DNA from 3 places in the Thioalkalivibrio sulfidiphilus HL-EbGr7 genome. Region 3 is predicted to be linked to each of the others. Evidence: predicted binding sites of a transcription regulator. Region 3 holds the regulator's gene; each other region holds the start of a gene.
What was found. Region 3 encodes FliA, which starts transcription of late flagellar genes. Its sites were predicted from a motif close to GCTAAAGTTNNNNNNNNNNCNGCCGATA; they were not measured.
Positions count from the first base shown of each region.

Region 1: a site for FliA is predicted at 1,769-1,796, ahead of TGR7_RS12325 (MotY family protein). Genes of this name have one in related genera too.
Region 2: a site for FliA is predicted at 1,891-1,918, ahead of TGR7_RS04205 (methyl-accepting chemotaxis protein). Genes of this name have one in related genera too.

Region 1 covers NC_011901.1:2,599,479-2,603,643, forward strand. Annotated here, with positions in the region: gene TGR7_RS12320 (argininosuccinate synthase) at 1-779, opposite strand, end outside; gene TGR7_RS12325 (MotY family protein) at 918-1,760, opposite strand; gene lpdA (dihydrolipoyl dehydrogenase) at 1,979-3,718, opposite strand; gene aceF (dihydrolipoyllysine-residue acetyltransferase) at 3,907-4,165, opposite strand, start outside.
Region 2 covers NC_011901.1:913,505-917,669, forward strand. Annotated here, with positions in the region: gene TGR7_RS04200 (hypothetical protein) at 75-1,814, shown strand; gene TGR7_RS04205 (methyl-accepting chemotaxis protein) at 2,013-4,037, shown strand.
Region 3 covers NC_011901.1:1,436,501-1,440,665, reverse strand. Annotated here, with positions in the region: gene TGR7_RS06720 (chemotaxis protein CheA) at 1-656, opposite strand, end outside; gene TGR7_RS06715 (protein phosphatase CheZ) at 693-1,454, opposite strand; gene cheY (chemotaxis response regulator CheY) at 1,475-1,855, opposite strand; gene TGR7_RS06705 (RNA polymerase sigma factor FliA) at 1,978-2,703, opposite strand; gene TGR7_RS06700 (MinD/ParA family protein) at 2,709-3,608, opposite strand; gene flhF (flagellar biosynthesis GTPase FlhF) at 3,592-4,165, opposite strand, start outside.

The sequences.
Region 1 (4,165 bases), 1.2 Mb from region 3:
CGACCGATGCCGTTGGCACCGCCGATGCGATTGAGTTCCGCCAGCAGGGTGGCCGGGCTCATGGCCTTGCCGTCCAGGGCCACCGGGTCGCCGTTCTGGTAGGTGATCTCCACGTAGGTGGGCTGATCCGGGGCGTTCTCCGGAGACACGCTCCAGCGCCACATGTCCTCCTCTGCCTCGAACCAGGGATCCTCCAAGGGGCCGCCCTCGTAGGAGATGTGCAGCAGGTTGGCGTCCATGGAGTACGGCGACTTCTTGCCGCGCTTCATCTCCACCGGGATGCCGTGCTGTTCGGCGTAGGCCAGCAGCTTTTCGCGGGAGTTGAGGTCCCACTCGCGCCAGGGGGCGATGACCTTCACGCCGGGCTTCAAGGCATAGGCGCCCAGCTCGAAGCGCACCTGGTCGTTGCCCTTGCCGGTGGCGCCGTGGGAGATGGCGTCCGCGCCGGTCTCGTTGGCGATCTCGATCAGGCGCTTGGCGATCAGCGGCCGGGCGATGGAGGTGCCCAGCAGGTACTCGCCCTCGTACAGGGTGTTGGCGCGGAACATGGGGAACACGAAGTCCCGCACGAACTCCTCGCGCAGATCATCGATGTAGATCTCCTTCACGCCCATGGCCTGGGCCTTGGTCCGGGCCGGCTCCAGCTCCTCCCCCTGGCCGATGTCGGCGGTGAATGTCACCACCTCGCAGCCGTAGGTATCCTCCAGCCACTTGAGGATCACGGATGTGTCCAGCCCGCCGGAATAGGCAAGCACCACCTTTTTCACGCCACTGGCCATGGAGGAACCTTCAAAGAAAAAGTTGAGGATAGGGGGCGGGATTATACGTAAGGGGAGATTCAAAGTTCAAAATTCAAGATTCAAAGGGGTTCTCTGTCCTTTGAATCTTGAATTTTGAATCTTGAATTTATATCGCCCCTATGGCGCCAGCCAGACCGTCGCGCGGCGGTTCAGGGCCCAGGCGGCCTCGCCCTCGCCCGGGTCCAGGGGCCAGGTGGCGCCGAAGGAACGCAGCTCGATGCGGTTGCGGGGGATGCCGTAGACATCCAGGAAGGTACGCACCGCCTCGGCGCGACGCCGGGACAGGGGGTCATTGATGGTGTCGCCACCGCGCACGTCGGCATGACCGGCCACGATCACCCGCATGTGGCGCTGGGCGCGCCAGGCGGTGAGGACCTCACGCAGGGTCTCGTGGGCCCGGGCATCCAGGCGGCTCAGGTTGGTGTCAAAATGCACCCGCCACTCGGCCACCGGCCGGAAATCCAGCTGGATCATGCCGGCCCGGCAACGGCTGAATTCCGCCTGCACATCCCGGAAACGCACCGTGGAGACCGCCGCCGCCACCTGGAAGCCGCCGGCCCCGGGGGACGGATGCTCCACGCTCAGCTGGTAGCCGGCCTCCAGGGCGTGAAAGAGTTCCAGGGTGGTGGCCCTGTCCAGGCTCAGGGTCCGGGCCTCGGAGCCCACGTCCGCCAGGTGCCGGGGACGCAGGTCATGACGCCAGTTGGGCGGCACCAGCACCAGCCGCGCCTCTCGGCCCGAGGCGCCGGAGAGATCGGTATCCAGCCTGAATCCCAGCTCGTGGCCGGCCCGCTCCTGGAAGCGCGCCACCCCGTAGCGGGGGATCTCGTGGCGCAGTTCGCAGGCATCCGGCGCGCTGCTGACCGTCCAGAAGGACTGCTCCAGGCGCGCGCCGAACTCCACCCCCGCCCAGGCGGGCGCGGCGGCAAACAGCATGAGGATCGCCATAAGTCGGGCCATAGACCCTGTATCGGCGGGCGTGTGCGGGACTTTAGAAGAACCTGCCGCGCAGAAGCGGAGGCACAGAGCAATGCATAAGGCGTGGACAGGATTGACATGATTAACAGGATTGTCGGGAATCTCGTTCAGAAATCCCGTTAATCATGTCAATCCTGTCAACAAAGCTTTTTCTCTGCGTCTTCGCGTCTTTGCGTCGAAGGCTTTCAGGGGCAGGGAATCTACTTCCGCTTGGGCGCCATGATGTCCGTGACGCTGCCGTGGGCCACCTCAGCGGCGAAGCAGATGGTTTCGGACAGGGTCGGGTGGGGGTGCACGGTCAGGCCGATGTCTTCCATGTCGGCACCCATCTCCAGGGCCAGCACCGTCTCGCCGATCAGCTCGCCAGCGTTGGGGCCGACGATGCCGGCGCCCATCACCCGGCCGTGTTCGTCGAACAGCAGCTTGGTCAGGCCGCTGTCGCCGCCCACGCTGATGGCCCGGCCGCTGGCGGCCCAGGGGAACACGCCCTTGGTGTACTCGATGCCCTGGGCCTTGGCCTCGGTCTCGGTGATGCCCATCCAGGCCACCTCCGGGTGGGTGTAGGCCACGGAGGGGATGGCCCGGGCGTCGAAGTGGGACTTCTCGCCGGCGGCGACCTCGGCGGCCACCTTGCCCTCATGGGCCGCCTTGTGGGCCAGCATGGGCTGGCCGACGATGTCGCCGATGGCGAAGATGTGGGCCACGTTGGTGCGCTGCTGCTTGTCCACGTTGATGAAACCGCGCTCATCCACCTGCACGCCTGCGGCCTCGGCATTGATCTTCTTGCCGTTGGGGCTGCGGCCCACGGCCACCAGCACCCGGTCGAAGGTGTCTGTCTCCGGGGCCTTGCCGCCCTCGAAGCTCACCTTGATGCCCTGCCTGGTGGCCTCGGCCCTGGCCACCTTGGTGCCGGTGTAGATGGCCTCGTAGCGGCCCTTGATGCGCTTCTCCAGCGGCCGCACCAGATCGCGGTCGGCGCCGGGCATGAGCTCGTTGGACAGTTCGCAGACCGTCACCTTGGCGCCCAGGGCGTCGTAGACACAGGCCATTTCCAGGCCGATGATGCCGCCGCCCACCACCAGCAGGCGCTTGGGCACGTCTTTGAGCATCAGGGCGTCGGTGGAATCCATGACGCGTTCGTCGTCCCAAGGGAAGCCGGGCAGCTTCACCGCCTGGGAGCCGGCGGCGATGATGGCCTGCTCGAAACCGATCACCTGCGTGCCGTCCTTGCCCTCCACCGTGAGGGTGTTGGCAGAGGAGAACTGCCCCGTGCCATGGACCACGCGCACCTTGCGCTGCTTGGCCAGCTGCTTGAGGCCGCCGGTGAGCTTGCCCACCACGCCGTCCTTGTAGCTGGCCAGTTTCTTGAGGTCGATCCTGGGCTTGCCGAAAGTGATGCCGTGCTCGGCAAAGGCCTCGGCCTCCTCAATCACCTGGCCCGCATGCAGCAGGGCCTTGGAGGGGATGCAGCCCACGTTCAGGCACACGCCGCCGATCTCGGCGTAACGCTCCACCATGACCACGTCCAGGCCCAGGTCTGCGGCGCGGAAGGCGGCGGTGTAGCCGCCAGGACCGGAACCCAGTACCAGTAGCTGGCAGTTGATGTCGGCGTCGCCGGGGGCGGTGGCCGAGGCCTTGGCCGCCGGTGCCTTGGCTTCGGACTTGGCAGACTTGTCGGCGGGCTTGGCCGCCTCGGCCTCGTCCACCTCCAGATCCAGGATGGCGTCGCCCTGGGAGACCTTGCCGCCCTTCTTCACCTTGAGCCCCTTGACCTTGCCGGCCTGGGGCGCGGGGATGTCGATGCTGGCCTTCTCGGATTCCAGGGTGATGAGCGGGTCTTCCGGCTTGACCTTGTCACCGGGTTTCACCAGGACGTCGATGATCTCCACGCCCTTGAAATCGCCGATGTCCGGCACCTTGATCTCAACCACCTTGCCCATGGCAAAACTCCGATTTGTTCTCGTATGTTCAGACCCTACGTGACAAGCGATGGGCCACAGTTGCCTGTAGGTCGGGCTTCAGCCCGACAACGGCGGCTCCGACGGGCACCGGCGTCGGGCTGAAGCCCGACCTACGACCGGCACCCCTTCTTGCCTCTTGTCTCTTGTATCCTGCCTCTCGCGCCTTCCTACAGAAGCATCCTGCGCATATCCGACAGCCGGCTGCTCAAAAAGGTCGTGAAGCGTGCGCCCAGCGCGCCGTCGATGACCCTGTGATCATAGGACAGGGACAGGGGCAGGATCATGCGCGGGGTGAATTCCTTGCCGTTCCACACCGGCTGCATCTTGGCCCGGGAGACGCCCAGGATGGCCACCTCGGGGGCGTTGACGATGGGCGTGAACGAGGTGCCGCCGATGCCGCCGAGGCTGGAGATGGTGAAGCAGCCC
Region 2 (4,165 bases), 520 kb from region 3:
CTCCTGACTCCTGACTCCTGACTCCTGACTCCTGACTCCTGACTCCTGACTCCTGACTCCTGACTCCTGACTCCATGGCGCGCCATTTCCTGCTTCTGATCCTGATGATCCTGCCCCCCCTGGCCCACGCCGACCCGGTCGTCGACGAGGCCATGGGGCTCGCCCGTCTTGGGGCCGCCGATCTGGCCCTGGCCACCCTGGACCGCCAGCCCCCGGATCGCCTGACCCACCCGGACCGCTGGATGGCCAGGGAGCGGGCGCGTCTCGAGATTCTGGGCATGGAGCAGCGCTGGCAGGGGGTGGTGGACCGTGCCGCACGCCTGCCGGCCGGTCTGCCCCGGGAGTTCCTCATCTGGGCCCGGACCCGGGAGGCCCATGCCCTGCTGTCCCTGGGGCGTGGCGAGGCGGCCCGATCGGTGCTGCGGGACCTGATCTGGTTCTCCGGGGATGCGGTCAGCGAGGCCTGGCTGGATGCCTGGCGCGGCATGCTGGCGGAGAGCTACTGGCAGGACGGGTTGGGTGACGATGCGCTCTCCACCCTGCGCCGCTGGCGCCAGGATCGGGGCGAGGCGGCGCAGATCCCGCTGCAACTGGAGGCCCGCCTGCTGCTGGACCAGGGGCAGGGCGAGGAGGCGGCGCGCATCCTGGAGCGGGAAACCGGCCACGAGGCCCGCGCCCTGCGAGCGCTGGCCTTGCTGCGTACCGGCAGCCGTCCCGCCGAGGATCTGCATCGGAGCATGACCCAGGCGGCGGCGACGGCGGACCTGCCCGCCCCGGATCGTGCCCGTTACCTGGCCGTGGCCGCCCTGGCGGCCGCCGAGACCACGGACCTGGCACGGCGCGTGGAGGCCCTGGAGCAGGCCTTCGCCGTGCAGGGGCGACTGCCCCGGGAGGAGCAGATGCTGCGCCTGGACACAGATGCCCTGTGGCAGGCCTATCTGGACCTCGGGGAATCCCTGGGCAATGAACGCCAGTTGCTGATCGGCGATGACGACGCCTGGTTCACCCTTGCGGACAGCCTGGCCAGCCGGTCGCGGATCCAGGCCAGGGCCCTGTTTGCGGTGGTGGGTGTGCGTGGCGTCGATCCCGAGGGTCGCGCCACCGCCCACCGGCGCCTGGGTGAAAGCCTGCTCGATCGGGATGACGGCGCCGAACTGATGGACGTGCTCTACCTGGAGGGCGGGCGCTTCCCGACCTCAGAGGACGTGCCCGCCCCGGTGCGTCACCTGCTGGCCGAGCACGCCGTGGACCGGGGCGATCTGGACACCGCTTCCCGTCTCATGGCGGGGCTGTCCCGGCCGCCGGAAGGGGTGGATGGTTTCGAATGGGGCCTGCGCCGTGCCCGGGTGCTGATCCTGGGGGGGCAGGAGGAGGCGGGCATCGACGCACTCTACGACCTGTTGTCCGGGGTGCGGCAGTTCGACGCCGAGCGGGCCGACCGGTTCCTTCAGGTGCTGTTCGATCTGCAGACCCTGCGCCGTCATGATGCCGCCGTGCACCTGTTCCGGGCCGTCGCGCCCCGGCTCACCGACGCCCGCCAGGCCCGGGAGGTGCTCTACTGGGAGGCGGATTCCCACCAGGCCCTGGGACAGCACGAGGAGGCGGCCCGGCTGTATCTGCGTTCCGCAGGGCTGGGGGACGGGCCCTGGGACCCCTGGGGCATGACCGCCCGGTTCCAGGCTGCCGGGGCCCTGGCGGAGGCGGGGCATGTCTCCGATGCCCGTGCCCTGTACCTGGACTTGCTCCGGGTCACCCGCGAGCCGGAACGCCGTGTGCTGCTGCGTCAGCGCCTGCAACAGCTGGACCTGCGCTGAGTCCCACATCAAGCACCGGGTCTTTGCCTGCGTTCATGCCCCCGGATGGCACCGCCGGTCCGGTGTTCCTGCGACATTAAAGATTTTCAGCCCCACCGCCGATAGCATGAGATAGACAGAACACTAACGATCCCCCGGCGCCGGAATCCACTCGGATGGCGTCAAAAAACCATGGGGGAATGACCGCCGGAGTTCGACATGTTCAATGCCCTCGCCAGGTTGTCCATCCGCTTCAAGCTGCTGGCCGGTTTCGCCTTCGTCCTTGCCATCCTGCTCATCGTCTCCCTCATCGGTCTGCGCGGCCTGCAGGCCACCCGGGTCATGGTGGACGAGATGGTGGGCGAGGTGCAGCCGGTGACCCTGGCCGCCATGGAGGTGGACAGCGCACTGCACAACGCTGCCTCCTCCCTGGGCTTCTACCTGATGAGCAAGGAGGACGTGCATCGTGACGCCTATGATGCGAACCTCAGGCGTCTGCGCGAATCGGTGACACAACTGGTCTCCGCCCCCCTGGTTCAGGCCGATCCGGAGCTCAACCGGCTGGTGACTGCCATCGCCGCGGAGGCGGAGTCCTTCATGGGCTACCGTGACGAGATGGTGGCGGTGGCCACCGATCTCAGCCTCAACATGCCCGCCATGGAGATCTCCGCGGTCCGGCTCAATCCGTTTGCCCAGGAGTACCTGCAGAACATCTCCCAGATGGCGGCCACGGAGATGAGCGAGGATCTCAGTGAGACGCGCAGGGAGCTGTTCAACGACTTCCACGAGGTGCGTTACGGCATGAGCAACATCATGGCCGGCATCCGGGGATTCGTCGCCTTTCGTGACACCGCCTCCCGCGAGAATACCCAGCTGTACCTCAATCGCAATCGCAGCCTGCTGCAATCGATCCAGGAGCGCGGTTTCCTGCTCAACTTCGAACAGGAGATGGCCCTCGAGGAACTGGTACGCCTTCAGGCCGAGCTGGAGGAAGGTCTTGCCGAGTTGTTCCGCGTGCACGGCAGTGAGCAGTCCCATCGCGATGCCTACCTGATCCGTACCCAGGTGGGCCCGCTGCTGCTGCAGAGCAAGGAACGCATCAACGATCTGGTGTCGCGTCTGGAAGGGCGCATCCAGGTCACCAGCGAGGCCCTGGTGGACCAGGGTCAGACGGCGCAGCGCGTCATGCTCACCTTCCTGCTCATCGGCCTGGCCCTCGGCGTGCTGGCGGCCATCGTGCTGGCCGGCGCCATCGTGCGTCCCCTGCGCCAGGCCATCGTCGCCATGGAAGACATCGCCCAGGGCGAGGGCGACCTGACACGTACCCTCAAGGAACAGGGTGGCCCCGAGCTGTCCGCGCTGGCGCGTGCCTTCAACCAGTTCGTGGCCAAGATTCGCAACGCCATGGGCCAGGTCACCGATGCGGTCTCCCAGCTCTCCAGTGCGGCCGAACAGATGTCGGTGATCTGTGCCGAGACCAACGAGGGCGTGGAGCGTCAGCGTAACGAGACTGACCGGGTCGCCACCGCCATGAACGAGATGTTCAGCACCTCCCAGGAGGTGGCCGGCAGCGCCGGTGCTGCGGCCGATGCCACGCATTCCGCTGATCGGGCCGCGCAGGACGGCGAGCGCATCGTCAACGAGGCCATCGCCTCGATCACCGATCTGGCCCATGAGGTGGAGAACGCCGCCGGTGTGATCGACAGCCTCGGTCAGGACGCGGAGAAGATCGACTCGGTGATGGACGTGATCCGCGGCATCGCCGAGCAGACCAACCTGCTGGCGCTCAACGCGGCCATCGAGGCGGCGCGCGCCGGTGAGCAGGGCCGTGGCTTTGCGGTGGTGGCCGATGAGGTGCGCACGCTGGCCTCACGGACCCAGGAGTCCACCCGCGAGATCCAGCAGATGATCGAGCGCCTGCAGGCCGCCTCCCGCAAGGCAGTCGAGGTGATGGAGTCCGGGCGCAAGCGCGCCCACGCCACGGTCGAGGCCGCCAACGGTGCAAAGACGTCCCTGGGCACTATCACCGGGGCGGTCAAGACCATCAACGAGATGAACACCCAGATCGCCGTGGCATCCCGGGAACAGACCCAGGTGGCCGAGGAGATGAACCGCAACGTGGTCAACATCAGCGACGTGGCCGAGGTCAATGCCCGTGCCGCTGGCCAGGTGGCCACGGCCACCCAGGATCTGTCCCGTCTTTCCGCCGAGTTGCGCGGGCTGGTATCCCAGTTCAAGCTCTAGCCCGCATATCTCACCGGTCGGACACCGGCTGGCGCGCAACAGGTTGACACATCAGTCAAATACGTCGAAATGGTCGCCGACCTCAGCATGACAGTCTGTTCCCGCCGGAGTCCTATCGCGGTTCAGGC
Region 3 (4,165 bases):
GGCGCATTGCCCTTGCCGTGCAGTTCGTCCAGCAGGCTCTCGAATTCGTCCTCAGTGATCTCGTCGCTCTTGTGCGAAGCGGCCGGTGCTGCGGCCAGCGCGGGCGCGCTGCCACCGGACTGCATGGCATCCAGGAGGGCCTCGAATTCCTCGTCGGTGATGTCGCCATCGCCGGCCGGCACGGCAGGGCTGGCAGACACAGGCGGGGCAGGCTCGGGGGCGGGCGGAGGCGCCTCGGCGACGGGAGACGGCGCAGGCGCGGCGTCCGCGGGCCCGGTCATGGATTCCAGCCGCGTCAGCAGCTCGGGATCCGCGGGCCCCGGCTCGACGCCGCCGCGGATCTCGCCGAACATGCGGTTGACCACGTCCAGCACCTGCAGCACGGCGTCCATGAGCGCGCCATCCACCTGGCGCTGGCCCTGGCGCAGCACGTTGAACACGTCTTCGGCCCGGTGGCACACCGCCACCAGGTGGGTGAGATTGAGGAATCCCGCGCCGCCCTTGATGGTGTGGAAGCTGCGAAACACCGCATTGAGCAGGTCACGGTCGGTGGGGTTGCGCTCCAGTTCCACCAGCTGCTCACTGAGCCCTTCCAGCAGTTCCCCGGCCTCCACCAGAAAGTCCTGCAGAATCTCGTCATCGCTATCCAGACTCATCCCCTACCCCTTCTCGTTATGCGCTTGGCAACGTGCTCAGAATCCCAGGCTGGACAGCAGATCGTCCACGTCGTCCTGGCCGCTGACCACATCGCTGGCACCGGCGGTGCCCGGCACCGCCGGACCCATACCCTTGTTCTGATCCTCGGCGCGCTTGTCCTGCATTTTTTTCTGATCCGGCGTGGAGAGCCGCTCGCCGGAGATGCGCACCAGGCCCACCAGGTTTTGCTCCACGTCCTGCACCAGGTTGATGACACGGCGGATCACCTGTCCGGTCAGATCCTGGAAGTCCTGGGCCATGAGCACGTCGGACAGATTGCGGCGGATGGCCTCGGCATCGTCGTGCACCCGGGCCAGGAACTCGCCCAGTTCCCCGCTCAGCTGCCTGAATTCCTCGGCGGAGAGCTCGCGTGCACGGAAACGCTGCCAGTGCCGGGCCAGATCGCCTGCCCGGCTGGAGAGTTGCTCCGACATGGGCAGGCTCGCTTCCACGGCATTGAGGGTGCGGTGTGCCGCATCCTCGGTCAGGCTGACCACGTAGTTGAGTCGTTCCTTGGCGTCCGGGATGTCGGTCTGGGTCAGCTCGGAGAGACGCGAGTCCAGACGGAATGCATTGAGGGCCTCATGCAGATCCCGGGTCAGCCTACCCAGCTCCTGGAACAGCAGGCTCTCGTGCATGCGGCCCAGTTCCTCGATCAGCCGGGCGGCAGATTCCTCGTCACCGGCCTCGATGTGGCTGACCAGCTGACGGGCCTTCTGCAGCTGCTGGGCCTTGATCTCGGCGGCCTTCTCCTCCAAGCCCGGCGTGTCCATGTCGCTCAGCCCCCCGCGTTGATGCGTTCGAAGATCTTCTCGATCTTCTCGCGCAGGGTTTCGGCGGTGAACGGCTTGATGATGTAGCCGTTGACCCCGGCCTGGGCGGCCTCGACGATCTGCTCGCGCTTGGCCTCGGCGGTCACCAGCAGCACCGGCATGGTCTTGAGTTTTTCGTCGGCGCGCACGGCCTTGAGCAGGTCGATGCCCGGCATGTTGGGCATGTTCCAGTCGGTGATCAGGAAGTCGAAGTTGCCGTTCTGCAGCATGGGCAGGGCCGTGCTACCGTCATCGGCCTCGCTGGTGTTGTTGAAGCCGAGATCCCGCAGCAGATTCTTGATGATGCGTCGCATCGTGGAGAAATCGTCCACGATCAGGATCTTCATATTCTTGTCCACACTGACCTCCGCCTGATTCAGATTGCATCCGGCTGACCCTGGGGGAACCGGGGGTTGAAGTGATTCAATCTCACGCCCCGCGTGGCATCACTGCCGCGCAGGTCAATAATTCATTTCTGCTCGCTCGAATGACCGGTCCAGTCGCTCATGCGCGCCCGCAGGCGCACCAGGGCCTGGCCGTGGAGCTGGCAGACCCGGGACTCGCTGACACCGAGCACCTCGCCGATCTCACGCAGGTTGAGTTCGTCGTCGTAATAGAGCGACATCACCAGCCGCTCACGCTCCGGCAGCGCGCCCACCTCCCGGGCCAGCGCCGCCCTGAAACCATCGGACTGCAGGGCCTCGAAGGGGCTCGGCTCGTCCCCGGGCAGCAGGTCCTCGCCCTCGGAGTCCGGCTCGAAGATGTCCTCGAAGCTCAGCACCTTGCAGGAGGCGGCATCGCTGACCATGTGCTGGTACTCGTCCAGGCTCACGCCCAGTTCCGCGGCCACCTCCGCCGGCTGCGCCTCGCGGCCCAGGCGGTTCTCCACCAGGCGCATGGCCTCGCTCACCCGGCGCGCGTTGCGATGTACCGAGCGCGGCGTCCAGTCGGAGCGTCGCACCTCGTCGAGCATGGCGCCGCGGATGCGGATCCCCGCATAGGTCTCGAAACTGGCCCCCTGGGTCGCGTCGTACTGCTGCGCTGCCTCGAGCAGACCCACCACACCGGCCTGGATCAGGTCGTCCACCTGCACGCTGGAAGGCAGCCGACCCAGCAGGTGGTAGGCAATGCGCTTGACCAGCGGCACATGCGCATCCACCAGGCGGTTGCGGTCCAGGAGTTCGCTCGAGTACATGGCGGCTAATCCGTTAATGACAGGGCCTCCCTGTCATTAGAGCCCGAACCCACCAGCCGCTCAACAAAGAACTCGATGCGCCCGCTTCCACCGGCGGGTATGGGCCATGTATCGGCCTTGCGGGCCAATTCCTTGAATGCGCGCGCCGCCGGGCTGGACGGATAGGCCTCGGTGACCGCCTTCTGGCGCTGCACGGCCTTGCGCAGGTATTCGTCGTGGGGGATGGCCCCGGCGTAGTCCAGGGTCACGTCCAGGAACCGGTCGCACACGGCCACCAGCTTGGCGAACAACTGCCTGCCCTCGTCGGGACCACGCACCATGTTGGCCACCACGCGCATGCGGCTGATGCCGTGATCCCGGCTCAGCACCTTGATCAGGGCGTAGGCATCGGTGATTGAGGCCGGCTCGTCGCAGACCACCACCAGCACCTCCTGCACGGCGCGGCAGAAGCTCAGCACGCTATCATGCAGGCCAGCGGCGGTATCCACGATGAGCACGTCCACCGGACGGCTCAGCTCACTGAAGGCGCGGATGATGCCGACGTGCTCGGCCGGATCCAGCCCGGCCATGCGCGCCACGCCCGAGGCGGCGGGCACGATGGTGATGCCGGCGGGCCCATCCACCAGGATCTCGTCCAGGCCCAGGTCTCCCTTGAGCACGTGGGAGAGGTTGGCCCGGGGCTGCAGGCCCAGCAGCACGTCCACGTTGGCGAGCCCCAGGTCCGCGTCCATGAGCATCACCGAGCGCCCACCCTGGGCAAGCGCCACGGACAGGTTTACGGAGACATTGGTCTTGCCCACGCCGCCCTTGCCGCTGGCCACCGCGATCACCTGCACGGGACGCGGCGCGTTCATGCGGCGCAGACCATCGGCCTGATCGTTGACCTGATCACTGTATCTGGGCATGGGCGTGTCGATTCACTTTCCGGGGCGCCATGGACGGGCGGAGCCCGCGGGCGCGTTGCTGTCGGTCCGAGGCCAGGGACACCGCGCGACTCACCAGGCGCTGCACCCGTGCCGGTTGCAGGTCCTCCGGTACCCGCTGCCCTTCGCTCACATAGAGCAGGGGTAGATCGCCGTGACTCAGGGCGGAGAGTACCGGTCCGAGACTGGCGGCCTCGTCCACCTTGGTGAGCACGGCGCCGGTGAGCGGCAAATGACCGAAGGCGCGGAAGGTTTCTTCCAGTACCGCCTGCTGGGCATTGGCGGCCACCACCAGTAGCGTGCGCAGACGCGGAATGGCCGCCAGCCCGGCCATCTCCTCCGCCAGGCGCAGGTCCCGCTGGCTCATGCCGGCGGTATCCACGAAGATCCGTTGCTTGTCGCCAAGCCCCAATAGGATATCGCCCAACTGGCGCCCTGTCTGCGCCAGATGGACCGGCACGCCGAGGATCTGACCGAAGGTCTGCAATTGACGATAAGCGCCGATGCGATAGGCATCGGTGGTCACCAGCGCGATGGAA